Regions from separate parts of the Intrasporangium zincisolvens genome, predicted to be linked through region 1. Evidence: predicted binding sites of a transcription regulator. Region 1 holds the regulator's gene; each other region holds the start of a gene.
The links. Region 1 encodes LexA, which represses DNA repair genes until DNA is damaged. Its sites were predicted from a motif close to TCGAACANNTGTTCGA; they were not measured.
Positions count from the first base shown of each region.

Region 2: a site for LexA is predicted at 2,195-2,210, ahead of RY076_RS03145 (HNH endonuclease signature motif containing protein). Genes of this name have one in related genera too.
Region 3: a site for LexA is predicted at 2,379-2,394, ahead of RY076_RS13135 (DUF6504 family protein). Genes of this name have one in related genera too.

Region 1 is NZ_JAWIIL010000005.1:334,182-338,354, reverse strand. It holds gene RY076_RS15920 (alpha/beta hydrolase) at 1-96, opposite strand, end outside; gene RY076_RS15915 (hypothetical protein) at 93-398, opposite strand; gene RY076_RS15910 (LysM peptidoglycan-binding domain-containing protein) at 667-1,080, opposite strand; gene lexA (transcriptional repressor LexA) at 1,308-2,015, shown strand; gene RY076_RS15900 (hypothetical protein) at 2,138-3,043, shown strand; gene RY076_RS15895 (hypothetical protein) at 3,059-3,988, opposite strand; gene RY076_RS15890 (DUF6318 family protein) at 3,988-4,173, opposite strand, start outside.
Region 2 is NZ_JAWIIL010000001.1:696,150-700,322, reverse strand. It holds gene RY076_RS03155 (MarR family winged helix-turn-helix transcriptional regulator) at 1-515, shown strand, start outside; gene glpK (glycerol kinase GlpK) at 550-2,076, opposite strand; gene RY076_RS03145 (HNH endonuclease signature motif containing protein) at 2,468-3,940, shown strand; gene RY076_RS03140 (hypothetical protein) at 4,028-4,173, shown strand, end outside.
Region 3 is NZ_JAWIIL010000004.1:188,286-192,458, reverse strand. It holds gene RY076_RS13150 (polyprenyl synthetase family protein) at 1-216, opposite strand, end outside; gene metF (methylenetetrahydrofolate reductase [NAD(P)H]) at 322-1,230, shown strand; gene RY076_RS13140 (DUF4126 domain-containing protein) at 1,278-1,997, opposite strand; gene RY076_RS13135 (DUF6504 family protein) at 2,527-2,922, shown strand; gene RY076_RS13130 (SAV_6107 family HEPN domain-containing protein) at 2,982-3,440, shown strand; gene RY076_RS13125 (DNA polymerase III subunit alpha) at 3,437-4,173, shown strand, end outside.

The DNA.
Region 1 (4,173 bases):
CTCGACGTCGAGCCGGCACCTCTCGAGTCCCTGCGCCGCGGCCAGGAGAACCTCCGGCCTGCTCGACCGGATCCGACCGACGTCGAGCGTCGTCACGGGGCACCGCCGGCGGACCCATCGGAGAGGGACGCCGCCGCCGTCCGTTCGACGGCCTCGTACAGGCTGGAAGCCGCCCCCAGCGCGGAGCCGAGACCGAGCAGCTCGAGTCGAGCGTCCCGGAACCTGTCGCGCCACGCTTCGACGAGACGCGGTGTCGACGCCGCGGCCTCCCCGCTCGGAAGCCCTGACGACACCGCCGCCACCACGAGATCGGCACGGATCGACGCGAGCCGCGCCAGCGCAGCCTCGATCTCGGCCGCTGCGTCGCCGACGGTCGTGGGGTCCACCTCGTAGCGCATGCCTACTCCTTCCTGAGATCCCCACGGTAGGAAGGACTTTCGGATCGCAGACTTGGCTATCCACAGAGGTCGCGATCGGCCGGCCGTAGGCGTCAGGTCGTCCACAGGCGAGCCGAGCAGGCCGGTGACAGCAGGACGCCGCACCCGGAGAGGGGTGCGGCGTCCGGGCGGACCGGCGGGGTCGAAGCGCCGGGCACGCCAGCCGCTGGAGGTGGAGCCAACGCGGCTGTCGGAGATCCGCGCGACACGAACGCGCGCGGAGGTGACGTCAGGGAACCGGGATGACGAGGCGCTGGCCCGCGTGGATCATCGACGTGGAGAGTGAGTTGGCCAGCTGGATCTCGGCGACCCCATCCGAGACCGGAAGGCCGGGCAGCTCGCGGGCGGCGATGCCCGACAGCGTCTGGCCCGGCTCGACCGTGACGGAGCGTGGCGCATCGGCGGCCGAGGCGAGCTGACCGGCGAGGCCCAGGCCCAGCGCGACGAGCACCGCCGTGACGAGCAGCGTCACGACGAGGCGCCCGAACCGCGTCAGGCGCAGGGGCGGCTGCTCGGCGCGTGCAGCGCGCACGGCCTCACGGCCGGTGGGAACGAGAACGAGCTGCGGCCTCGGACGAGGAACGGAGTCCCCCGACTCCAGCTCACGCTGCTGACGAACGGCCTCAAGTGCGACGACGCTCATGCTGACCTCCCCTTCCTGCTGGCTTGCGAACATGTGTTCGATCGAACGTCTGTACGATTTGTAGCACGTATGTTCGAGGAAGTCGAGACACGCATCGAACACGTGTTTGGCAACTGTGTTCGAACCCCGTAGGCTTTCCTCACACCACCAACCACACCAGTCACCACTGACACTGGGTCCGCAGCGACCCGGATCACGGGCTCTGGGCCGGCGACGAAGGGGACACCATGGGCGTGACCGAGCTTCCCGACCGCGACAAGGGCGACGGCCTGACGATGCGGCAGCGACGCGTGCTCGAGGTGATCCGCAACTCCGTCGACCGGCGCGGCTACCCGCCGAGCATGCGCGAGATCGGCGAGGCCGTTGGCCTGGCGAGCCCGTCCAGCGTCAGCCACCAGCTCGCCGCGCTCGAGCGCAAGGGCTACCTGCGCCGCGACCCCAACCGCCCGCGTGCCCTCGAGGTCGTCTCCCCCGACGCCGCCGACGAGCCCACGCGTCGCGGCCGGTCCGCCGGCTCCGGGCGGCACGACGTCGAGACCGACGCCGGCGACACGCGTCCGGAGGCCTCGTACGTGCCCGTCCTCGGCAAGATCGCCGCGGGCGTCCCGATCACCGCGGAGCAGGTCGTCGAGGACGTCTTCCCGCTCCCCCGCCAGGTCGTCGGCGAGGGGCAGCTGTTCCTGCTCAAGGTCCAGGGCGACTCGATGGTCGACGCCGCCATCTGCGACGGTGACTGGGTCGTCGTGCGCCAGCAGCCGAACGCCGAGAACGGCGACATCGTGGCCGCGATGCTCGACAACGAGGCCACCGTCAAGACCTTCAAGCGCAAGGACGGCCACGTCTGGCTGCTGCCGCACAACGCCGCCTACGACCCCATCGACGGCGACGACGCGACGATCCTCGGCAAGGTCACCGCGGTGCTGCGCCGCATCTGACGCCCATTCCTCGCTCTGACGCCTCCCCTCTCGACGCGCCGCGGACGTTCCGCGGCGCGTCGCGGCGTATCCGGCGGCTGGGTTCGCCACTCTGAGAGACACACTCGCCTCAGGAGGACGCCATGTCAGACCGTCCGGACCGCGACGTCGTCTTCACCTACCGCTACCTGCGCGGCGGCATGGTCGCGATGCTGCTCATGCTGCTGCTGTCGGTCGTCCTGCAGTGGTGGTGGGGCACGAACGGGACGTGCTGGCTCGGCTCGATCAGCGCGTACTACTTCACGCCGTCCCGCACGGTCTTCGTCGGCAGCCTCTTCGCGCTCGGCGCCGCGCTCGTCGTCTACAAGGGTCACTCGCCGGCCGAGGACGTGCTGCTCAACTTCTCCGGGTTCATGGCCTTCGTGGTCGCCATGGTGCCGACGGTGCCTGACGAACGATGCAGCACGGCCGGGTCGACGAACCCGTTCGCGTTGTCGACGGCGGCGATCTCCGACGCGGTCAACAACAACGTGTGGGCGCTCATCGCCGTCGGGTTCGTCGCGCTCGTCGTGACGGTGTCGCTGCGACGCGACGAGCTGGCCGACCCCGCCCGGCGCCCACCTCTCCGGACGACGCTACTGACGGCCGCCTGCAGCGCCGTCATCATCTTCGAGCTCGTGCTCTTCCTCGCCCTGCCCGACCGGTTCATCGCGCTGAGCCACGGCCTGGCGGCCGCGACGATGGTGGCCGGGGTCATCGCGGTCATGGTGCTGAGCGCCTTCCGCGTCGAGGACCGGCACACCTCGACCGACGAAGCGCTGACCTACAAGCGCTGGTACCTCGCCATCGCCGGCACGCTCGCCGTGCTGCTGACCGTCACGGTCGTGGCGCACCTGACCCTGCACGGGTTCGACCACGTGATCCTCATCGGAGAGGTCATCATCATCGTGCTGTTCTGCACCTACTGGATCGCGCAGACCAAGGAGCTCTGGGACCTGCGTGACACCGCCGAGGTCGAGGCCCGCAAGGTCGACGCCGTCGCCGAGTGACCGGCCGCGGACGCGTCAGTTGCGCACGAGGACGCCTCGGGCCTCCTTGACGGTGATCGGCGTGCCGGGCTGCGGGACGGTCACGGTGTCGGGGATGGCGATCCACGCCCCGCCGTTGATCCGGAAGTCGGCGCCGAAGGTGACGTCGACGCGCGAGGTGTAGGTACCCGGCTCGCGGTAGGTATGGATGACGTCGCCGTCGGGATAGACACCGCCCGGTGAGGTGGTCGGGCCCTCCCTCGTGCCGTCGCCGAACCGGTAGACGTAGCTGACGAGCTTGGGCCGGATCTCGACGCGGTAGCCGAACATCGTCGCGGGGTCGACGAGGTCGATCTCGCCCGGCTCGAAACCGGCGCTCGCCCAGTCGACCTTGTAGAACGTCTTGAGGTTGACGAGGGTCGTGTTCCCCTTTGGCTGCGTCGAGATCGCACCCTTCGCCCACGGCGTCCGATGAAACGCCTCGGCAATCATGTCGATGGTGGGTATCGGGTCAGCATCCGGAACCAAGTTGGGCAGACAGGTGGAGCCGACGTAGGCCCAGATGTTCTTGCCCGGCGTGTAGGGGGCCGGCCACTTCGCGGCTGGGAGCGCCTTGCCCTTCTCGTCCACCCACATCCGATACACATCCGTCAGGGGCCCGCCCCCAATTTCCGGATTTGCACTGCTGCAAGCTGTGCGCGCCTGTTCATAGCACGCGCTACTCGAGTCTCGGCCGCCCGTGTCGCAGCCAGGCCGGGCTGAACGGTACTTCCAATGTGGTCCCGGTTTGGACATCAGCTGCTGATATTCGCGATTGAGGGCCATGAGCTTATGGCGGAGCAGGTTGACCTCACCGCCTTCCTGGGACACTCCCCCGCCCACGCCGCCGATGCCGAAGGCGACGTCAACGCTGATCAAAACCAGCATGAGGGCGAGCAGCACCGAGCGGCGTGCCCGGCGAGGCATCACAACCCCTTGACAGCGGAGACGGACCAGCCTGCGCTGCCCCAAGCCAAGTGGATCATCGTCTTCAGTGTCTTCGGCTCTTCGCGATAGACGACATTGTTCTTGGCATCTACGACCTTGGTGCCGAGCACGCCCAGCCATGTCTCTACGCGCTGGTCCTCGGGGTTGCTGCCGAGCGCGCTGAC
Region 2 (4,173 bases), on a different contig from region 1:
AGGCACCCGGGCAGCCGCGGCAGCAGCAGGACTCGGTCGACCGGCACGTCGCCCGGTGGACCGGACTGCTCGACGGGATGGACCCGGAGGTCGAGGGCGCCGTCACCCGGATGCAGGCCATCACCAAACGGATCAAGGCCGACGACCACGCCGCCTACGCCGACAGCGACGACACCATCGAGGACTACTGGACCCTGCACGCGCTCCTCATCCAGCCCTACCCGGAGGAGGCGACACCGGCCCAGCTCGCCGACGCGTGCGGCGTCACCCGAGCGGCGATGACCTCACGCATCGACCGGCTCGTGCAGCGCGGCAAGGTCACCCGGGAGGTCGACCCGGTCGACCGCCGCCGCATCCTCGTGCGACCCACCGCATCCGGACGGGCTCTGTGGGAGAAGGGGATCGAGGCGGGACTCGCTCGGGAGAAGGCCGCGTTCTCGGCCCTCGACACCGCCGAGCTGCGGGCATTGAACGCCCTCCTGCGCAAGGTCGTGCTGCACCTCGAGGAGGGCTGAGCCGGCGGGGTCGGCACGCCGGCACACCGGCACGTCAGCGGGTGTCGTCGTCGACCCAGTCAAGGGTGCGCTGCACGGCCTTCTTCCACTGGCGGTAGAGACGGTCGCGCTCGGCGTCGTCCATCCGCGGCGTCCACCGCCGACCCTCGCGCCAGTTCTCGCGGATCTCGTCGGTCGACTCCCAGTAGCCGACCGCGAGGCCCGCGGCATACGCGGCACCGAGCGCCGTGGTCTCGGCGACCTCCGGCCGCACGACGTCGACACCGAGCAGGTCGGCCTGGAACTGCATCAGGGTGTCGTTGCCGACCATGCCGCCGTCGACCTTGAGCTCGCTCAGCGGCACGCCCGAGTCGGCATTCATCGCATCGAGCACCTCACGCGTCTGGAAAGCCGTGGCCTCCAAGGCTGCCCGCGCGAGGTGGCCCTTGTTGACGTAACGCGTCAGGCCGACGAGCGCGCCGCGCGCGTCGGGGCGCCAGTGAGGGGCGAAGAGGCCCGAGAAGGCGGGCACGAAGTACGCACCGCCGTTGTCGTCGACGCTCGCCGCGAGCGTCTCGACCTCCTTGGCGTCCTTGATGATTCCGAGGTTGTCGCGCAGCCACTGCACGAGTGACCCCGTGACCGCGATCGACCCTTCGAGGGCATAGACGGGCGCCGCGTCGCCGAGGCGGTAGCAGACGGTCGTCAGCAGGCCGTTCTCGGAGGCGACGATGTCCTCGCCGGTGTTGAGGAGCATGAAGTTGCCGGTGCCGTACGTGTTCTTGGCCGTGCCGACCTCGAGGCAGGCCTGGCCGAACGTCGCCGCCTGCTGGTCGCCGAGGATGCCTGCGACCGGCACGTCGATGAGGATGCCGGGCTTGCACGTGCCGTAGACCTCCGACGACGAGCGGATCTCGGGAAGCATCGAACGCGGGACGCCCATTGCGGCACAGAGGTCCTCGTCCCACGCGAGCGTGCGCAGGTCCATGAGCAGGGTGCGCGACGCGTTGGTGACGTCGGTGACGTGGACGCCGCCGTCCGCCGCGCCACCGGTGAGGTTCCACACCAGCCAGGAGTCGATGGTGCCCATGAGCAGCTCGCCGGCCTCGGCCCGCTCGCGCGCGCCCTCGACGTGGTCGAGGATCCAGCGCACCTTGGGGCCGGCGAAGTAGGTGGCGAGTGGCAGCCCGGTGACCTCGCGCCACCTCTCGGCGCCGTCGGCTGCGGCGAGCTCGTCGCAGATCGCCTGGGTGCGGGTGTCCTGCCAGACGATGGCGTTGTGGATCGGCTCGCCGGTGACGCGGTCCCAGACGACCGCGGTCTCGCGCTGGTTGGTGATGCCGACGGCGGCCACGTGCGTGGCGTTGAGGTTGGCCTTGCCGAGCGCCCCACCGACGACCTGACGCGTGTTGGCCCAGATCTCCGACGCGTCGTGCTCCACCCAGCCCGCGCGCGGGAATACCTGCCGGTGCTCGAGCTGGTCGACCGCCACGACGCGGCCGCCCCTGTCGAAAACCATGGCGCGGGTGCTCGTGGTGCCCTGGTCGATGGCGACGACGTGGCTGCGCTGCTCGGTCGGCATGAGCCCGACCGTACCGTGCGGGTGGCCTCGCTTCACGGTTCCGCAGCAATGCTTGTGGACAGGCCTGCGCCACAAGGATTTCCGTGTCCACAGCCTGCGGCCCACCCTTGATTCTTGTTCGAACACCTGTTCTAATTGAGGGAAGGGACCACCCGGCGAAAGGAGAGCGGCGATGCCCTATCTCGACGCGCTGCCTGCCTCAGGTGTGACTGGTCGTCTCGCTCGGGTCCGGCGGATCCTCGCCGCCGACCGCGAGCGTCGTGAGGCCTGCTCGGTTGTCGTCGCCGCGGGCAGCGGCGCGTCGGGATCTGTGTCGGGACCCGTGGGGTCCGGGCTCGAGCGCGTGCCGGGTTCCCCGGCGGCTGGTGGGGTATCCCGTCACGCGGATGTCGTGGCTGCGCCGCAAGCCTTCCGTGACGAGCGGCTCGACGCGTGCGGTGACCGGGTCCTGTCGCAGGTCGAGGCGCTGGAGCGGGCCAAGGCGCGGCTGGAGGCCCGGCTGCTGCAGGCCTACGCGGCGCTGCACACGATCCAGGAGCAGCAGCTGGCCCGCATGGTCACCGCCACCCCGGTGCCGCTGAGCATCGACCGGCTGGTCGCGGACGAGATCGCGTGCGCGACCGGGGTCGGCCAGGCGGAGGTGTCCCGGCGGCTCGAGCTGGCCCTCGCGGTACGGCGGCACCGGGTCCTGCACGCGGGCCTGCGCCAGGGGTCGGTGAGCCTGTACCGGGCGTTGACCGTCGTCGCCGAGACCCGTCACCTGCCCGACGACGCACTGCCCGCCCTGGAAGCCACCATCCTGGCCCCGACCCCCGACGGCACCCTCGCCTCGCAGCGGCTGTTCCGGGCCCGGCTGCGCCGCGCCGTCACCGCCGCCGACCACCGCGGCACCGACGAACGCCGCACCGCCGCGACCCTGCGCCGGGGCGTGGTCGGGCGCCTGACCGAGGACGGCATGGGCGTCCTGACCCTGACCGCCACGGCCGAACGGGTCGTCGGCGTGCTGGACCGCGTCGACGCGCTCGCCCGGGCCGCCCGCGCCGCCGGCGACGACCGGACCCTGGACCAGCTGCGCAGCGACCTGCTCACCGACCTCGCCCTCTTCGGCACCACGTCCGGGGCTGCCGCGCCGGGCGGCACGGGCTCCGAGGTCGTCGCCGGGTCGACCCCCGATGCCGCTGCTGGTCTCGACACCGGCCCGACGTGCGGGCGCTGGCTCGCCACCGCGCCGGCCGCGGTGGTGCGGATCGTCGTCCCGTTCGAGGTTGCCACCGGCACCTCCGACGCGGCGTGCGAGCTGCCCGGGCACGGCTGGGTCACCGCCACCCATGCCCGAGCGATCATGACCGCCCCCGGGTCGATCTGGCAGCGCCTCGCCGTCGACGTCGACACCGGCACCGCGCTGCAGCTGTCCACCGACCGGTACACCCCGACCCGCGCCATGGTCGAACACGTCCGCGCCGTCGACGGCATCTGCCGCGCCCCCGGCTGCCAGGTCCCGGCCGACCGCTGCGACCTCGACCACATCACCCCCTGGCCCGCCGGCCCCACCCGCGTGGCGAACCTGCAGGCCCTGTCCCGCGGCTGCCACCACCCCAAGACCGCCGGCGCCTGGACCGCCAGACGCGACACCCACCACCCCGGAAACCACGAACCCGACGACCCCGGCGACCCCGGCGACCCCGGCCGCAGCGGTGGAGGCGATGCCGGCGACCCGGTGCGGTGGACCACCCTCGCCGGACGCGACTACGTCACCTACCCCAAGAACTGGCGCGAAGGCCTCACCGACCCCGGCACGACTCCACCCAAAACGGGGCCGCGTGAACCAGAGCGCGACCCGGAACCCGAGCCGCCACCCTTCTGAGAGCGCCGGTCGGCCGGGCCTGCGTGGCAACGTCAGTGCGCGCGTCATCACCAACCGGGCCCGGCACCGGTGCAGGATGCGGTGGTGATGGGCGATGAGGCAGCTGGGGCCGCGCGCCCCGACAGGGCACTGGGCCCCGCCGGGGTGCTGCTGCTCGTGTTGTCCATCGCCCTCGTCTACCTCGGGGGCCTGACCCTGCTCGGATCGGCGATGGCGCCTCCTATCGGGCCGGA
Region 3 (4,173 bases), on a different contig from region 1:
GGCGCCGCCCGCGGCGCGGTAGCCCCAGTAGAGGAACCCGGCGCGCAGGCCCTTGCCGCCGGACAGCAGGCCCGAGACGGCCGTCACGAGCGGCGCGGTCTCCTCGCCGATGGCCGCGAGCGCCGTCGTGGCTCCCGTGACCTGGCCGTCGATCGCCTGCTGCACCCGACGGCGCAGCACGTCGAGGTCGGTGGGGGTCTGCACGGGCTCCTCCATCGAGCGAGTCGAGCGAGTCGGGATTCGTGGTCAGCCTACGCGGGCGCGCGACCGTCCCGTGAACAGGCCGCACGCCGCGGACGGCGGGCGCCTAGGGTGAGCGGCATGGCGCACGGCACGGCATCCTCGATGGCACGGGCGGAGCGGTTCACCCGGTCCATCCCGGCGATGATCGCCGCCGACACCCCCACCTTCAGCTTCGAGTTCTTCCCGCCGAAGGACGACGCCGCCGAGGTGCAGCTGTGGGAGGCCGTCCGGCGCCTCGAGAAGATCTCGCCGAGCTTCGTGTCGATCACCTACGGTGCCGGCGGCGGCACCCGCGACCGCACGGTGCGCCTGACCCAGCGGATCCTCGAGGAGACGACGCTGACGCCGATGGCGCACCTGACGTGCGTCGGGCACTCGGTGTCCGAGCTGCGCGGCATCGTCGGGGCGTACGCCTCGGCCGGGGTGCGCAACATCCTCGCGCTGCGCGGCGACCCGCAGGGCGGGCTCGGCCGGCCGTGGGTGGCCCATCCCGAGGGGCTCGACCACGCCGACGAGCTCGTCGGCCTCGTGCGCGGGCTCGGCGACTTCACCGTCGGCGTCGCCGCCTTCCCCGACGGCCACCCCGAGTCCGCCGACCCCGCCGACGACGTCGAGACCCTCGTCCGCAAGGAGCGGGCCGGGGCCGAGTTCGCCATCACCCAGATGGTGTTCGACGTCGACAACTACCTGCGGCTGCGCGACGAGCTGGCCCGACGCGGGTCGCGGCTGCCCGTCGTGCCGGCGATCATGCCGATCACCAACGCGCGCCAGGTCGTCCGGATGGCCGAGCTCGCGGGCCAGCCGATGCCGAGGGCCGTCACCGACCGCCTCGACCGGCACGGCGAGGACGCTGCGGGCGTGCGCGCCGAGGGGATGGCCATCGCCACCGAGTTCGCCCAGCGCCTCCTCGACGAGGGCGCGCCCGGCATCCACTTCATCACCATGAACCGGTCCTCGGCCACGCTCGAGGTCTTCGGCCGGCTCTGACGGCACCAGCGGACGTTTGCTCGTCAGCTCGTCAGCTCGTCAGCACGTCAGCCGGGGCGCCCGCGCTCCGCGTCGTCCGTCGGGAGCGGGCGCGTCGGGTCGGCCCGACGCCGGGGAGGCCGGACGCCCGGTGGGGCGGCGTCGTCGGTGGGTGCGCCGCGTCCGGTCGGGGTGGCGATCCCGACGCGCTCGCCCCACGCGTCGTAGCGGCGCTTGAGCCGGCGCAGGCGCCCCGCGAGCTTCCACACGATGAACGCGCCGACGGCCAGGAGCAGCAGCGCGATCGTCGCCGCGGCCCACGGGTGGGCGATGGCGAGGGCCGTGACGCCGGTGACCGTGATGTCCTCGCCGGTGCTGACGACGATGTTGCTCGCGGGCTCGGGCGAGGTGTTGATGATGCCGCGCAGCCCGGCCTTGACGCCGTGCGAGACGAGCGCCGTGACGCCGCCGGTGGCGGCACCGACCGCGGCGGCGAGGCCTGCGGTCTCGTGGCCGATGAGGTAGCCGATCGTCGCGCCGACGGCCGGGCGCACGACGGTGTGGACCGAGTCCCACACCGAGTCGACGTAGGGGATCTTGTCGGCGACGAGCTCGAGGACGAAGAGGATCGCGGCGCCGACGAGGACGTCGGTGCGGCCCAGGGCGTCGGGGATCTGCCCGACGTGGAGGAAGCGGTCGGCGATCCCGAGGACGAGCACGACCGCGTAGGCGTTGATGCCGCTGCCCCACCCGGTGGTGAAGGCCATGGGGATGAGCTCGGCGCCCACGTGACTCCTTGCTGTCTGCCGGTCGGCCGGTGTCCGGTCGTGCCCGGCCGAGGGCCGAGCACCGGTCCAACGCTGCCGACGCTCCCGTATTCCCCGGGCCGGCGCAAGGGGAGGCGGGCGGCGGGTCTCGCGGCAGCAGGACGGGCCCGGGGCGTGGACGGACGGGACCCCTGCGCCCTTCCGGCCACGGACCGGGCCCGTGGTGTGCTCCCACTCTGGCCGAGCCCGTCGCGGGGCTCCTGAGCACTGGTACTCAGCTCCGGTCGAAAGGGACGGACCAGCCGGAACCGGGCGGGTCGTCGGCGGGTCGCCGGCTGGGTCGTCGGCGGGGCGTCGACCGCCTTGACACGGTGTCGGCGGCAGGGGTTACGCTGATGGTGTTCGAACAGATGTTCGAACGATCATCGTTCAGTCCAGTCGTCGGTTGGGGTGTCGGCTGTCCGTGTGGGGCGCGGGCGGCCTGGGTCGTGATTTCCCGCTTCGACGTGTCCGAGGGAGACGTGTCGTGGTGCGCAGGTTCAGTGATGTCGTGCAGGTCAGGGTCCGGTCCGAGCAGCAGTCCGAGCCGGTTCGGCAGTCCGGGCAGTCCGGGCAGTCCGGGCAGTCCGGGTGGGACCGACAGCAGGAGGGGTCCGCCGCGGGTGCCCGGGAGCGGCCCGAGGCCTTCATCTGGAAGGGCCGCCTCTACGTCGTGCGCGAGGTCCTCGCCCAGTGGCGCGAGCGGCGGGCCTGGTGGCACGACGCGCTCGACGCCGAGGAGTCGCAGGTGCGGCCCGGCGAGACGCTCGTCGCGGCCGCGAGCGAGCAGCACGTCTGGCGGGTCGAGGCGAGCCCGGGGTGGTCGTTCACGCCCGGGGTCTACGACCTCGCCCACGACGCGTCCCCGCGTGGCGACCACTGGTCTCTCGTCCGGGTCGCCGACTGATGTCCGTCGCACCCGCCTCTGCACCCGTACCTGCCTCTATGAGAGAGAGGAGCCGACCCGTGGCCGCCGCACCCCTGCACCGCCCACCCATCTCGATCGCCGTGCTCACCCTGCTCGACCGCTCGAGGGACACCCTCGAGTCGGCCTGCCGCGCGAGCGAGGCCACCGAGCGCTACCGCGACGCCCACCTCGGGGCCCTCCGCGCCGCCGCCGCCCTCGTCGCGGCCCGCACGGCACCGACGCCACGGTCCCGGCCCCGCAGCGTCTGGCAGGTGCTGCCCGTCGTCGCCCCCGAGCTGGGGGAGTGGGCCGCCTTCTTCGCCGCGTGCTCCGCGCGCCGGTCCGTCGTCGACCGCGGCGGCCACATCGCACCGCGTGAAGCCGACGACCTGCTCCGCCAGGCCGAGATGTTCCTCGAGATCGTCCAGGACCTGCTCGGGGTGCCGCTCGCCGTGCCGCTGCCACGGACCATCACCCCGGTCTCGTCCGGGTCGAGGAGCCGTGCGAGCCGGGCATGACGAGCACGACCACCACCAGCACCAGCACCACCGGCACGGCCATCGGCACGACGGGCCTGGCGGTCTCATCGGTCTCGTCGGTCTCATCGGTCTCATCGGTCAGGGCCGCTCGCGGCGGCGACGGCTTCGTCCACCTGCACGTCGCGAGCGGCTACTCGATGCGCTACGGCACCGCCACGCCGCGCCAGCTCGTCGAGCGGGCCGCCGCCTGGGGGCAGCCGGCGCTCGCACTCACCGACCGCGACGGCCTCTACGGGGCGGTCAAGTTCGTCCGTGCCTGCATGGAGCACGACCTCGCGCCCGTCCTCGGCGTCGACCTCGCGGTCGAGCCGCCGGGTGCCGGTCGCCCGCCTCGGGCCGAGCACGTCCGCACCCCGGTCCGTGGCGGCGCCCTCGTCGACCCGCGCCTGCCCCGCGTCACCGTCCTGGCCCGCGGCCAGGCCGGCGGCCTCGCGCCCGGGCTCGGGTGGGCGGCCCTGTGCCGGCTCGTCACGGCCACCCACCTGCGTGGCGAGCGCGGCACACCGGTCACGACGGCAGGCCTCCTCGCCGAGCACGCCCGTCCCGACGCCGAGCACGCCCGCCCCGACGCCGGGCCCGCGCCCCTCGTCGTCCTGCTCGGGCCCGACTCCGACGTCGGCCGAGCCGTCCTCGCCCGCCGCCACGGCGAGGCCCGGGCAGCCCTCGAACGGTGGGTCGCCCAGCTGCCGCCCGGGGCCGTCGTCGTCGAGCT